One region of the Bradyrhizobium sp. SZCCHNS3052 genome, then DNA from elsewhere that is predicted to be linked to it. Evidence: predicted binding sites of a transcription regulator. Region 1 holds the regulator's gene; the other holds the start of a gene.
What was found. The regulator LexA, encoded in region 1, represses DNA repair genes until DNA is damaged. The targets are predictions, from matches to a motif close to TGTTCNNNNTGTGTTCNG.
Positions count from the first base shown of each region.

Region 2: the regulator LexA is predicted to act here: its motif matches at 2,593-2,610, upstream of QX073_RS33080 (DNA recombination protein RmuC).

Region 1 is NZ_JAUETB010000001.1:1,727,083-1,734,504, forward strand. It holds gene QX073_RS07900 (alpha-hydroxy acid oxidase) at 279-1,415, shown strand; gene QX073_RS07905 (HAD family phosphatase) at 1,461-2,090, shown strand; gene QX073_RS07910 (hypothetical protein) at 2,549-2,917, shown strand; gene QX073_RS07915 (hypothetical protein) at 2,944-3,207, opposite strand; gene QX073_RS07920 (alpha/beta hydrolase) at 3,206-3,823, shown strand; gene glp (gephyrin-like molybdotransferase Glp) at 4,040-5,251, shown strand; gene lexA (transcriptional repressor LexA) at 5,457-6,155, shown strand; gene QX073_RS07935 (hypothetical protein) at 6,430-6,870, shown strand; partial or broken gene QX073_RS07940 (ComEC/Rec2 family competence protein) at 7,260-7,422, opposite strand, start outside.
Region 2 is NZ_JAUETB010000019.1:40,803-48,224, forward strand. It holds gene truA (tRNA pseudouridine(38-40) synthase TruA) at 9-746, opposite strand; gene fmt (methionyl-tRNA formyltransferase) at 867-1,802, opposite strand; gene def (peptide deformylase) at 1,944-2,471, opposite strand; gene QX073_RS33080 (DNA recombination protein RmuC) at 2,641-3,876, shown strand; gene QX073_RS33085 (AmpG family muropeptide MFS transporter) at 3,994-5,379, shown strand; gene QX073_RS33090 (hypothetical protein) at 5,539-5,964, opposite strand; gene recR (recombination mediator RecR) at 5,985-6,584, opposite strand; gene QX073_RS33100 (YbaB/EbfC family nucleoid-associated protein) at 6,610-6,930, opposite strand; gene QX073_RS33105 (DNA polymerase III subunit gamma/tau) at 7,034-7,422, opposite strand, start outside.

The sequences.
Region 1 (7,422 bases):
CCGGCGCTCGCATCCGAAATGGACGTTCACAGGCTGAAATCAAGCTCAAGGCTGCGCCGGCGCCGGGCCCGGCTGAACATACCCCGTCTTTCACGGACACCCATGATCACAATTCGACGAGCCGTGTACCACGCCGCGATTTGATGGCCTGGGCCTGCGGGGCGCCGCTCCCCGCGCGCGCCCGGGAAGCTCGAGTTCGGAATGGCTTGCTCCCGGCCCGCTCGATGGGCAATGCTCCGCAGCAAAACCGCAAGCATGACAGTCGCTGGGAGGCAAACATGAACCAACGGACCCCGATCGAGGCCGGGTGGCGGAACGTCGAACTCGGCTCGAGCGACGAGAAGTTCCAGAACCTGCACGAGCTCATCCGCAAGGCGCGCGCCCAGCTCAACCAGAACGCCTGGGACTACATCATCGGCGGGGCCGAAACCGAGACCACGCTGCGTCGGAACCGGATGGCGCTCGACGAGATCGCGTTCCGTCCGCGCGTGCTGCGCGACGTGTCCAGGGTCGACGCCTCGGTCGAAACTTTCGGCCGCAAGCTGCGCCTGCCGGTGGTCATGGCCCCGGTCGGTGCGCTCGAAATCTTCGATCCGGCAGGGGCGGCCAGCGTGGCCCGTGGGGCGGGCCGATTCGGAGCCGCGCACATGCTGAGCTCGGTGTCGGAACCCGGGCTGGAGAAGACCGCCGAGGCCGCGCCCGACGCGCTGCGAATCTTCCAGCTCTATGTCCGCGGCGACGACGCCTTCGTCGAGGACTATGTGAGCCGGGCGGTCGCCAACAGCTACACCGCGTTCTGCCTGACCGTCGACACCGCCCATTACAGCCGGCGTGAGCGCGACATCGCCAAGCGCTACGTCCGCGAAAGCCGGCTGCGCGCGACCGGCGGCGACCACCAGAAGGCGCTGAGCTGGCACACCGTCAAGCTGATCAAGGACAAGTTCAAGCTGCCGCTGATCATCAAGGGCATCGCGACCGCCGAGGACGCGCAGATTGCGGTCGATCACGGCGTCGACTGGATCTACGTCTCCAACCATGGCGGCCGCCAGCTCGACCATAGCCGCGGAGCCATGCATGTGCTGCCAGAGATCGTCGCCGCCGTGAAGAGCCGGGCAAAGATCATGGTCGACGGCGGCTTCTGCCGCGGCACCGACATCGTCAAGGCGATCGCCTCCGGCGCCGACCTCGTCGGCATCGGCCGGCTGCAATGCTGGGCGCTCGCCGCGGCCGGCGAGGACGGCATCCTGCGCATGCTCGAGCTGCTGGAGGACGAGGTCATCCGCGCGCTCGGCCTGCTCGGCGTCACCTCGTTCGCGGAGCTGAACGCGTCCTATCTGCATCCGGCGGCCGCCACCAACCTGCCGAGCGTGGTCAGCGCGTTTCCGCTGGTCGACATCGAGCCCTACCGGTATTGAGGAGGCGCCGCTTCCGTCCCACGCAAGGCATCGTCGACCCGCCCCATGCCCGCCTCCGCTCTCCGCCCCGGCGCCGCCGACGCGCTGCTGTTCGACCTCGGCCGCGTCGTCATCGACATCGATTTCGTCCAGGTTGTCTCGCGCTGGGCAGCGCATGCCGGCTGTCCGCCGGAGCGCATCGCCGCGCGCTTCGTGCGCGACGAGATCTATCACGGGCACGAGCGCGGCACCGTCTCCGATGCCGCGTTCTTCGCCAACCTGCGCCGGCAGCTCGGCATCGACATCACCGACGCGCAGTTTCTCGAGGGCTGGAACGCGATCTTCGTCGGCCCGATGCCGGGCATCGCCCCGCTGCTCGCACGCGCGGCTTCGAGACTGCCGCTCTATGCCTTCTCCAACACCAACCAGCCGCACATCGATCACTTCTCGCCGCGCTATGCCGACCTGCTTGGTCACTTTCGCGAGATCTTCCTGTCGTCGTCGATCGGCCTGCGAAAGCCGGATGCCGAGGCGTATGATCACGTGGTGCGGGCGATCGGCGCGCCGGCCGAGCGGATCGTTTTCTTCGACGATCTCGCTGAAAACATCGACGGCGCGCGAACGAGCGGGCTGCAGGCGGTGCTGGTGCGCTCGACGGCCGACATCGCCGCGGCGCTGGAGGCGCTCGGGATCTGATCGCGTCGCGCAAGGGTGCGTCATGGCCGGCGGCGTGACGTTCTGAAAGGCTGCGCTCGCAATGACGGTGCCCACTCGTGCAAAATTGTTCTCGCGACACGATGTGCCCGAGCTTTGCTGCTCTCATTTCACCCTCCTCCAATCGGAGGGCGCAGGGAATGCCGGGCTGCAGGCCGCAACCCATGGCCCGCCTGCAGAAAAAAAGCAGGCGGCAGTCACCACAGGTCCAGCCGACATCCGGCATTCCCTGCGCGATGGTCTTCACGCTTATACGCGATCTCCCCGGTGCCCGGCTTGTTGGCCACCGTCGCCGACGGGATCATCAGCACCCTTCGGCTTGGCATCAGCTTCGGGATGCCAGGACCACGCGACTTCACGTCCGCGCCATGCCGTTCGTCCGCGCGCCATCAGGGCACGCTGCGACACGTCGCGGCCACCGCATCCCGCGCTCCACGTCCGTGACGATCGCGAAGCGCCCCTCCTGTCGAGCACGGGACCAAATCAGCATAGCAGCTTTTTCCGAAAAAGCGAATCCTAAATGCGACCGCCGGCAACGGCGCCATCCGGCCCGTCTCCCGCCACATCCGCTGGCCGCAGACGAGCCGGCGCCTAAGCGCATCGGCATCGGCGGCGAGATCGTCAAGATCGCGCCGTGCTCGATGACCATCGTCGGCACGCTCGCCGATTGGTCGCAATGGACCGGCGTGACCTTCGACAGCTCGGGCGAGATCGAGGTCCCCGGTGCTCTCGTGCCCGTGCTCGCGTCGGTCGAGCACGACCATGCCGCCTATGTCGAGCCGAATGTCTGGATTCGGCATCCGCTCTGACGCGGTGCAGGTCGTCCGCGCGACGATCAACGCGCCGGCACGACGCGCTCGTTGAGAAATCCGATCACCACGTCGAACGCCTGCCGTCGATTCCGCTCCATCAGGATCATGTGCGTGCCCTGCCCGATCTCGACCAGGCGCTTGTATGGCGCGCTCACGAGGCGAACGAACAGGTCGTGCGCCATCCCGAAGCGGACATCCACATCCCATTCCGTCGCGAGCACGAGAACCGGGCAGTCGATCGTGCTGGGATCGTAGATCGGCTGGTCCACGGTCCAATGCTCGTCCATGTGGCGCGTGCAGATCGAGGGCGTCGCGGCAACGCATATGACGATCGCCTATGACCGGCGCGGATTTGGTGAGACGGTCGCCTATGAGGAAGCTCATTCTCCGGTCGAGGACCTGCTCGCCGTCGTCGACGCGCTCGCGCCGGCGCGGCCGGCGACGCTGATTGCCTGCTCGCAAGGAGGCCGCATCGCGCTCGACTTCGCGCTTCGCCATCCGTCACGTATGGCATCGCTGGTGCTGATCGCACCTTCGATCAGCGGCGCGCCGGAGCCGGTCTATCCACCGGAGATCAAGGCGCTAACGGCGTCGTTGGCCGCTGCCGAGGCCGCACAGGATTGGGATCGGGTCAGCGCTATCAAGGCGCATCTGTGGGTCGACGGTCCCTTGCAGCGCGAGGGACGCATCTCCGGCGAGCCGCGCGAGACGTTCCTGAAGAAGAACGCCGCCGCACTCCGCGCGCCGCCAACCGGCGCGACTCTCGATGTGGCACCAGCCTTCCCACGCCTCGCGGAGATCGTCGCGCCATCGCTCGTCATCCGGGGGGACTTGGACTTTCCTCACATCCAGCAGCGAAGCAGGCTGCTCGCCGCAACAATGCCGAACGGGGTCAGGACATGAGCTGGCCGGAACGGCGCACCTGCCGAGCCTGGAACGTCCGCAGGAGGTCATGCGGTTGATTGCGGACTTTCTCGCGCGATCGTGAGGCAGCGGCCCGGAAACGGCCCACAGCAGACGGTCAGAACGCAGGGAGCGGCCTAGGCCCTTGGCCGCGCCGTGCGCGTTCGGTTAGAAGGCGATTCATTCGATCTGCCGTCTCCGTCCGAAGGAAATCCCATGGCCCTGATGCCGGTGTCTGATGCGTTGTCCGCCGTGCTCGCCGGCGCCGAACCGCTGGCCGAGGAGCAGGTCGGGCTGGACGAAGCGTTTCACCGCATCCTGGCGCGGGACATCGCGGCGCTGCGGACGCAGCCGCCCGAGGCGATGTCGGCGATGGACGGCTATGCCGTGCGCGCGGCGGACGCCGCCCAGGCCAAGGCGCGGCTGAAGATCATCGGCGAGGTTGCGGCGGGGCGGCCGTTCGATCGCGTGGTTGGACCCGGCGAGGCGGCGCGGATCTTCACCGGTGGCGTTGTTCCGGAGGGCGCGGACGCGGTGGTGATCCAGGAGGACACGATCGCCGAAGATGGCCACGTCGTGATCACCGAGGCCGCGATCAAGGGCCGGCATATCCGGCCGGCGGGCGTCGACTTTCACCAGGGCATGGTGCTGCTGAAGTCCGGGCGCCGGCTCAGCGACCGCGACCTGTCGCTGGCGGCCAGCATGAATCATCCGGCGCTGCCGGTGCGGCGCCGGCCGAAGGTGGCGCTGCTCGCCACCGGCGACGAGCTGGTGATGCCGGGCTCGACACCCGGCCCGGGCCAGATCGTCTATTCCAACGGCTACGCCTTGCGGGCGATGGTGCGCAACGAGGGCGGGACCCCGATCGATCTCGGCATCGCCGCGGATACGATGGAGGCGACGATCGCCGGCATCCGCCGGGCCCGAGAGGCCAAGGCCGACATCCTGATCACGACCGGCGGCGCCTCGGTCGGCGATCACGACCTGGTCAAGCAGGCGCTCGAAGCCGAGGGCGTCGAGATGGCGTTCTGGAAGATCGCGATGCGGCCGGGCAAGCCGATGATGCACGGACGGCTCGGCGACGTCAGGGTGATCGGACTGCCCGGCAATCCGGTGTCGTCCTATGTCTGCGCCCTCCTGTTCCTGGTGCCGCTGATTCGGCGGCTGCTCGGCCGCGACGAGGCCGTGATGCCGCGCGAGACCGCCCTGCTCGGCCGCGAGCTCGGGCCGAACGATTCGCGCGAGGACTATCTGCGGGCGCGGCTCGAAGAGCGCGCCGACGGCACGCTGGTTGCGACCCCGGTGAGCCAGCAGGATTCGTCGCTGCTTGGGAATCTCGCGCTCTCGCAGGCGGTGGTGATCCGGCCGGCGTTTGCGCCGAAGGCGCCTGCCGGCAGCCCGTGCGAGATCCTGCGCCTGCCGAACTGAGCCGCTTCCCCGGTAAAGCCCGGTCTGTTCATCATATTTTTAGGATTGCGGAACACACATCGAACATATAGTGTCCGTTCATGATTTGTTTTTAGTATGTTGCGGGCGACGCGATGACGGTCCGACTCCAGGGCGCTCTCAGCCGGTTTGTGCGCGAGGCGCAGCTCCTGGACTCGGACGACAACAAACCGGGGACCAGGTCGAGATGCTGACGCGCAAACAGTACGAACTTCTGCGGTTCATCAACGAGCGGCTCAAGGAAGCCGGCGTGCCGCCGTCCTTCGACGAGATGAAGGATGCGCTCGATCTGCGCTCGAAGTCCGGCATTCATCGCCTGATCACGGCGCTCGAGGAGCGCGGCTTCATCCGCCGGCTGCCCAACCGCGCCCGCGCGATCGAGGTGATCAAGCTGCCCGAGCTGTCACAGGCCGCCAACAACCGCCGCGGCTTCACCCCATCGGTGATCGAGGGCAATCTCGGCAAGGTGCGCACCAGCACTCCCGCGCTGGACGATGGCGAGCGCCCCGTCGCAGTGCCGGTGATGGGCCGCATCGCCGCCGGTACTCCGATCGAGGCGCTACAGACGCGCAGCCACACCATCAGCGTGCCTGCCGACATGCTCGGCAACGGCGATCACTATGCGCTCGAGGTACGCGGCGACTCCATGGTCGATGCCGGCATCCTCGACGGCGACATGGCGCTGATCCAACGCAACGAGACCGCCGACACCGGCGACATCGTGGTGGCGCTGATCGACGATGAGGAAGCGACGTTGAAGCGCTTCCGCCGCCGCGGCGCATCGATCGCGCTGGAGCCGGCCAACACCGCCTACGAGGTACGCATCCTGCCGCCGAACCGGGTGAAGATCCAAGGCAAGCTGGTCGGGCTGTACCGCAAGTACTGATCGCGAATGGGATCGGTCGATGGGCGGCGGGCGCACGCGCTTTCGCCGCCGATCGGAGGCTGCCCAGCAAAATACGTCACGCGCGAATGCACCTCATGATGTGCAGCGCGGCATGCTCAAACGCTTGTGATCGGCCGCGGGCACACGCGATGCAGATCAGCGCAGAATTGCCGCGAAGCGCGCGCTAACATCACCATCGATGTCCACTCTGATAGAGGCCTGCGCCTGTCCGGGGGGAGCGTGGGTCGGCTATCTCTCAACGAGGAGCGATCCGATGTGTGACTACAGCCTCCATGCGGTTGCGTCCCGTCCCGCCAAGGTCGGCGAGACGTTGATCTCGATGACCTTCCGTGGCACCGCCACCCGCGGCTTCGCCCTGGAGAGCGAGCCGACCGTCGCAGTCTGCATGCTGCCCGGCACCGAGTTGGCCTTCGCCGAGGACGTCCGCTACGACAGCCGCTGGCTCTGGACCCGGACGATCCGCGAGCGCGTCGCAAAGTTCAACAGCATCGAGACTCACATTCCCGATCGCCATCACGACGCGATCGAATTCGCCGACGGCCGCCACGTGCTGGTGACCCAGCTCTGCGAGGGCCAGCGCGTCACCGTGCTGCAATTGCCGGTCAGCAAGCAGCCGGCGGAGCGACGCCCGGACATCGCCGAGGACGTGCCGCCTTCGCAGGCCACACCGATTCGCCGCATCAGCATCACCTGAGGGGTCTCCGCATCGGCATTTCTCTCGGTCGTGAGCGAGCTTTCGACCGTGGGAGATTTGGGTTCTGCAAGCGCAAAGTCCTCTCGGGCGAACCTCACGCCCCGGCATCGCATCGGATAGGAACGACATCCCTCGGCCGGCATGATGTGCCGGGGGAGCCTGCCGCCGTGGTCAACAAGATCGATTGGAACAAGGCCGCCGGGATCACCGAGCCCGGCTGCGATATGCTTGTGTTCGGATGGCTGACAGGGCTGACGACATCGCCATCTGGCAACGCTATCCGCGCGCTGCGTTCACGCTGGCCGAAAGCCCCTCGCGGTTCGATGGACTTGGCAACATGGACCTGGCGACACCGAGTATCATCTCGGCACGCTCGAGCTGCCCGGCACTCAGTCTTCCTCGCCCTGCTCCGTCTCCGGCGGCGTCGCGTCCTGAGGCCGCGCGGCCGGCGCGCGCGGCGTCAGCGTCGTGTCGAACTCGCCGGCCTCGGCGGGCGCCGGCCACCATGGGCGGTCGGTGCCGCCGGCGCGCGCCGGCGTGACGGCGAAGCTC
Region 2 (7,422 bases), on a different contig from region 1:
GGCCGCAATTAGTAGTCGACCTTCACGAGGTAAAGCCCTTCCGGCGGCGCGACGACGCCGCAGGCGGCGCGATTGCGCGCGGCGAGCGCGGCGGCGAGATCATCGGCGGTCCAGCGACCCTGCCCGACCCACACCAGTGAGCCGACCATCGAGCGGACCTGGCTATGCAGATAGGAGCGGGCGGAGGTGAGGATGGTGATCGCATCGCCGTCCCTCACGACGTCGAGCTGATCCAGCGTCTTCTCCGGCGATTTCGCCTGGCATTCGGTATCGCGGAACGTCGTGAAGTCGTGCTTGCCGATCAGCCGCTGCGCGGCTGCATGCATTGCATCGGAATCGAGCCGCTGCGGCACCCGCCAGACGCGACCGACCTCCAGCGCGAGGTTGGAGCGGCGATTGACGATCCGGTAACGGTAGTGCCGCCTGCGCGCGGAGAACCGCGCTTCGAAGGTGTCGGGCACGATCTCGGCGGCGAGCACCGCGACCGGGTTCGGCCTCAGATGCGAGTTGAGCGCGTCGCGCAGCTTGTCCGGGCGGAACTCCTTGGCGATGTCGCAATGCGCGACCTGGCCGGTGGCGTGGACGCCGGCGTCGGTGCGGCCTGAGCCCTGCACACGCGTGGGCACGCCGCAGGTCGCCTGCACCGCGGCTTCGAGCGCGCCCTGCACCGACGGCAAGGTCTCCTGCAGCTGCCAGCCGCAGAACGGCGCGCCGTCATATTCGATGGTGAGCTTGTAGCGGGGCATTCGGTCTATTGCTGCCGTCATCGCCCGCGCAGGCGGACGATCCAGTATTCGCCGACGTCTCGGCGCGACAATGCACGTCTCGGCGTACTGGATACCCCGCTTTCGCGGGGTATGACAGCGTTACGAAAAACGAGCACCGCGATTCAATGGGGTGCCGCGCAGGAAATCCGCGGCCTTCATCGGGCCCTTGCCGGCGCGCTGCAGCTCGGTGATGCGGATCGCGCCGTCGGCGCAGGCGATGGTGAGCTGCTCGTCGAGCACGGCGCCCGGCTCGCCCGCGCCGCTGGCGAGCGCGCAGCGCAGGAACTTCAAACGCACCGCCTCGCCATCGAGCGTGACCTCGCTCCAGGCGCCGGGGAACGGCGACAGGCCGTGGATGTGCCGCAGCACCGTATGCGCCGGCTTCGTCCAATCGATCCGCGCCTCCGCCTTCTCGATCTTGGCAGCGTAGGTGACGCCCTCCTCGGCCTGCTTCGTCAACGTCAGCCCGCCGCGCTCCAGCGCCGCCATCGCGCGCACCATCAGGTCGGCACCGATCCGCGAGAGGCGATCGTGCAGATCGGACGCCGTCATCGCGTCAGTGATGGGTAGACGCTCGGCCATCGCAACGTCGCCGGTGTCGAGACCGACATCCATCTTCATGACCATCACGCCGCTTTCAGCGTCCCCTGCCATGATGGCACGGTTGATCGGCGCGGCGCCGCGCCAGCGTGGCAGCAACGAGGCGTGGAGGTTGTAGCAGCCGAGTTTCGGTGCATCGAGAATCGCCTGCGGCAGGATCATGCCATAGGCGACGACAACGGCGGCATCGGCCTCATGGGCGCGGAACGCAGCCAGCGCGTCCTCGGTCTTCAGCGTCTTCGGCGTGAGCACGGGAATGCCGAGCCGGCGCGCCTCGGTCTCAATCGGCGTCGGCACCAGCGCCAGGCCGCGGCGGCCGCCGGGTTTGGGCGCGCGCGTATAGACCGCCGCGATCTCGTGGCCGTGGCCGGCGAGTTCGAGCAGGGTCGGCACGGCGAAATCCGGCGTCCCCATGAAGATCAGGCGAAGCGGCATCTGGTGGAAGATCCTGCATGGCCGAATCCTCCGCGTCATGGCCGGGCTTGTCCCGGCCATCCACGTCGAGCTGCCTGTAACGCGCGGCGAGACGTGGATGCCCGGGTCAAGCCCGGGCATGACGGAGGAGAGAGTTGATCGTTACTCGCTGGCGCGCTTGGCGGCCTTGGCGAACTTCTTGATCACGCGGTCGCGCTTGAGCTTCGACAGATAGTCGATGAACAGCACGCCGTTGAGATGGTCGATCTCGTGCTGGATGCAGGTGGCGTAGAGCCCCTCGGCATCCTCCTCGCGAACCAGCCCGTCGAGATCGGTGAAGCGCACGCGCACGCGCGCCGGCCGCTCGACCTCTTCGTAATATTCGGGGATCGACAGGCAGCCTTCCTCGTAGACCGACAGCTCGTCCGACCTGGCAACGATCTCCGGATTGATGAAGACGCGCGGCTCGCGCTTGCCTTCCCCGTTGGCGTCGGGCTTGGCCAGATCCATGGTGATGACGCGCAGCGGCTGCGCGACCTGAATCGCTGCGAGCCCGATGCCCGGCGCGTCGTACATGGTCTGAAACATGTCGTCGACCAGCTGCCGGATCTCCGGCGTGACCTTCTCGACCGGCTTGGACACCAGCCGCAACTGCCGGTCCGGCAGAATGATGATTTCTCTTAGGGACATGGCGCGCGATTTAAGCCGCGGAACCGGCGCGGTCAATGTGATGGCTCGCAGTTAAGACTTCGCTAACCATGAATTTCAATGCCTTGTTAACCATGATTCTTAACCCGACCTTAACCATAATTGTTCTCTCTTCGTTCGCGAGCTTGTGCGAATCGGATAGACGGGCGTGATGACCGCCGCCAGCCAGTCCCTCAATCCTGTCGTCATCATGATCGGCGACCTTCCGGTCCGCGCCAGCGATGCGCTGATCGGATTTGGCGTGCTGGTGGTGCTGCTGCTCGTGATGATCGTGGCGGCCGTGGTGCGTTCCGGCCGGCGCGGCGCCGAGCTCGCGGCCCAGCAGGCGATGCGCAGCGATGAGATCGAGCAACGGTTCAGCGAGATGATCCGCGTCCAGAGCGAGGCCTCCGGCCGGGTCGACGCGATGGCGCAGCTGCTCGCCGGCCGGCAGGTTGATCTTGCCCGCAGCGTCAACGAGCGGCTCGATGCGGTGACTCATCGCGTCGGACAGTCGATGGAGCAGAGTACGCGGCACACCATGGATAGTCTGCGCGTGCTGCACGAGCGGCTCGGCATCATCGACAATGCGCACCGTGATCTCAGCGAGCTGACGACCCAGGTCACGACCCTGCGCGACGTTCTCGCCAACAAGCAGTCGCGCGGCGCGTTCGGCCAGGCGCGGATGGAGGCGATCGTGCAGGACGGACTGCCGAAGGGCAGCTACGCGTTCCAGCACACGCTCGCCAGCGGCAAGCGACCCGACTGCGTGGTGTTCCTGCCCGATGCGCGGCCGCTGTGCATCGACGCCAAGTTTCCGTTGGAAGCCGTGACCGCGCTGCATGATGCGGAGACGGACGAGGAGAAGCGCACCGCCGCACAGCGCCTGCGTACCGACGTGCTGCGTCACGTCAACGACATCGCGGAGAAATATCTGGTGGTCGGCGAGACGCAGGACACCGCGCTGATGTTCGTGCCGTCGGAATCGGTCTATGCCGAGATCCATGATGGCTTCGACGACGTCATCCAGAAAGCGTATCGCGCGCGCGTCGTGCTGGTGTCGCCGTCGCTGCTGATGCTCGCGATCCAGGTCATGCAGCAGATCATGAAGGACGCACGCATCCGCGACGCCGCCGACCAGATCCGCAACGAGGTGATCCATCTCGGGGACGATCTCGGCCGCTTGCGCGAGCGCGTGCTCAAGCTGCAGAAGCATTTCGGCGATGTCGGCGAGGACATCCGCCAGATCCTCATCTCGGCCGACAAGATCGAGAAGCGCGCCGCGCGGATCGAGGAGCTCGACTTCAGCAAACAAGACACGCCGGTGGAGTCGCCACGCATCGCGCCAGCTACGGGCACCGCGCCCGATTTGTTTCCGCTGGCGGGACGCATGCAGGCGGGGGAGTGATTGGGTAGCTCGCCCTTGTCGCAGCTTGAATTTTGCCAAGACTGTCATCGCCCGGCTCGCGGACGATGACAGCTGAGATGGGGAGCGTTTCTTGCGCAAATCTGCTACCACCCATCCATGACCGTACCTGAGGCTTCTTCCGACATCACCGCGACCGGCGCAAAGCCCGAGGCTGCGCCAAAAGCCCCCACCTGGCGCGAGAGCATGGCCGTCTATCTGCAGCCGCGCGTGCTCGTGGTGCTGTTCCTCGGATTTTCGTCGGGGCTGCCGCTGGCGCTGTCCGGCTCGACCCTGCAGATCTGGATGCGCGAGCTCGGCGTCGACCTCGGGACCATCGGGTTGTTCGCGCTCGTCGGCACGCCCTACACGCTGAAATTCCTCTGGGCGCCGCTGGTCGACGCGCTGCACGTGCCGCTGCTGACGCGCGCCTTCGGGCGGCGGCGCGGCTGGCTGGTGTTCGCGCAACTGCTGCTGATCGCCGCCATCCTGCTGCTGGCGTTGACCGACCCGGCGCACGCGCCGTTCATGGTGGCGCTGGCCGCGCTGCTGGTCGCCGCGATGTCGGCGACCCAGGACATCGTGGTCGATGCCTTCCGCGTCGAGAGCCTGCCGGAGAGTGAGCAGGCCGCGGGCATGGCGGCGTATGTCGCCGCCTACCGCATCGGCATGCTGGTCTCGACCGCCGGCGCACTGGTGGTGGTCAGTGCATTCGAGAACTCGGGGCTGACGCGTCCGTCGTCCTGGATGTGGGGCTATGTTGCGATGGCCGGACTGGTGCTGATCGGCACGATCACGGCCCTCGCGGCGACCGAGCCGGCCCAGTCGCAGCAGGCGGAGGCCGCGATGGGTGCGGACACTGCGCTCACCCGCGTGATGCACGCGGCTGCCGGAGCCTTCGTCGAATTCCTCGGCCGACGTGATGCGCTCACGGCGCTCGCCTTCGTCGTGCTGTTCAAGTTCACCGACGCCTTCTCCGGCACGATGACCGCGCCGTTCGTGATCGATCTCGGCTTCAGCAAGGTCGACTACGCCGCGATCGTGAAAGGCGTCGGCCTCGCCGCCACGCTCGCCGGCGGCTTTGCCGGCGGTTTCGTCGCGCGGCGCTATTCGCTCGCCATCAGCCTGTGGATCGGCGGCATCGTGCAGGCGCTGGCCAACCTGTCGTTCTCATGGCTCGCCATCGTCGGCGTCAATCAGTGGGCGCTGGCGCTGGCGATCTCTGCGGAGAACCTCACCAGCGCGATCGGCACCGTGATCTTCGTCGCCTATCTCTCTGCGCTGTGCCAGAACCCGCTGCACACCGCGACCCAATATGCGCTGCTCACCGCGCTCGCCGCGGTTGGACGAACCTATCTGTCATCGGGCGCGGGCTATGTGGCGAAAGCGACCGGCTGGCCTGCATTCTTCGTCATCTGCGTGCTCGTCGCGATCCCGAGCCTCGTGCTGCTCGCTTGGCTGCAACGGCGTGGGCATTTCGATGATTTGGGGCCGGTGAAGTTGTAGCTGCCGCCTCACCGTCAACTGTCGTCACTCGCGAAGGCGGATGACCCAGTATTCCAGAGACGTCAGCTATCAACCGAGGGCCGCGGCGTACTGGATCGCCCGGTCGAGCCGGGCGATGACTGCAGAAGTCAGGAGGCGGCGCTCGCAGCGTCCCAAGTGTCACCGCTTCACCAAGCTCCACTTGGTCACGACCGCCTCGCTCATCTGCCCCGCATCCTGGGCGCAGGCGATCTCGTCGACCTTGACCGCGATCTGCTTGCCGAGCAGGCCCTTGAGCTGCGAGGCCTGCGCCGTGTTCGCGGTGACGAGCTGGAACGTCTCCGGTCCGGTCTCGAGATTGCACAGCCCGCTCGGCGGCGGCAGGCGGCGCGGCTCGCTGGTGATCTGATAGGCGGCGGAGGGCTGGCCCGATTTGGCGCCTTTCAGCTTCAGCGCCGTCAGCTCGCCCGACAGCACGTCACCGGCATTGAGCGGACGCCCCGCCTTCTGCGGTGCCTCGCTTTGCTGCGCCAGCACCGACGGCGCCGAGAGTGCCGCCAGAATCGCGCCCAAAGCCAGCCGTTTGCCGAATCCGCGTTTCGTCATCAATTCACTTCCGTCTGTGCTTAGAACAAGGTCCGCTGCCGCATCGCGGCCGAGAGCGTGCCTTCGTCGAGATAGTCGAGCTCGCCGCCGACCGGCACGCCATGCGCCAGCCGCGTGACCTTGACGTTCGCCTCCTGCAGGAGGTCGGTGATGTAGTGCGCCGTCGTCTGGCCGTCGACCGTCGCGTTCAGAGCGAGGATGATCTCCTGCACCTCCGGCGCATGCGCGCGCTGCACCAGCGCGTCGATGGTGAGATCCTGCGGACCGACTCCGTCGAGCGGCGACAAGGTGCCGCCGAGCACGTGATAGCGGCCGTTCGAGGCCTTGGCGCGCTCCAGCGCCCAGAGGTCGGCGACATCGGCGACGACGACGATCATCGCGGGATCGCGCCGCGGATCGGTGCACACCGTGCAGGGATTCTGCGTATCGATGTTGCCGCAGGTCTTGCAGACCTGGATGCGATCGATCGCGACCTGCAGCGCCGAGGCAAGCGGCACCATCAGCGCCTCGCGCTTCTTGATCAGATGCAGGGCGGCGCGCCGCGCCGAACGCGGCCCGAGGCCGGGCAGGCGCGCGAGCAGCTGGATCAGGCGTTCGATCTCAGGACCAGCGACGGCCATCAGTTCACGAATGTCATCAGGTCAACTAACCAAAACCGAAGCCGGGCGGCAGGCCGAGCTTGCCGGTGATGGCCTGCATCTTCTCCTGCATCGCGGCTTCCGCCTTGCGCCGTGCATCGCCATGCGCGGTCACCAGCAGGTCCTCCAGGATCTCGGCCTCCTCCGGCTTGAGCAGCGACGGATCGATCTTGATGCTCTTCACGTCCATCTTGGCGGTCATGCGCACGGCAACCAGACCGCCGCCCGAGATGCCCTCGACCTCGACGTTGCCGAGTTCCTCCTGCATCTCCTGCATCTTCGTCTGCAGCTGCGCCGCCTGTTTCATCATGCCGAGAAAGTCAGCCATCGGAGCACCTCATCATCAGCCATCTGGTTGAGCATGATCTCCGCGCAAACGCCTCTGGCGTTTGTCGCGAGGAAAACCGTTTTCCACTTTTCCGGATCATGCTCTAGAAATCATCATCGTCGGACTCGTCGGGCGGCTCGACAGCACTGGCGTCCGATTCGGGCGGCTCGGGGGCGAGCCGGCGCACTTCGACCACCTTGGTGCCCGGGAACCGCGCCAGGATCTCCTGTACGCGCGGATCGGCCTCCGCCGCCGCCTCTCGCTCGCTCTTGGCGCGCAGGTTCTGCTCGCGCAAGGTCGCCTGACCCGGCTCGTTGGAAACGATCACCGTCCAGCGCCGGCCGGTCCAGTCTTCCAGCTTGCGGCCGAGGTCCGAGACAAGCGAGCGCTGCGCCGTCCGTTCCAGCGCGATCTCCAGCCGTCCCTCTTCGAAGCGGACCAGCCGCACGTCCATCTCCAGCGCGCTCTTGGTGATCAGGTCACGATTCTTGC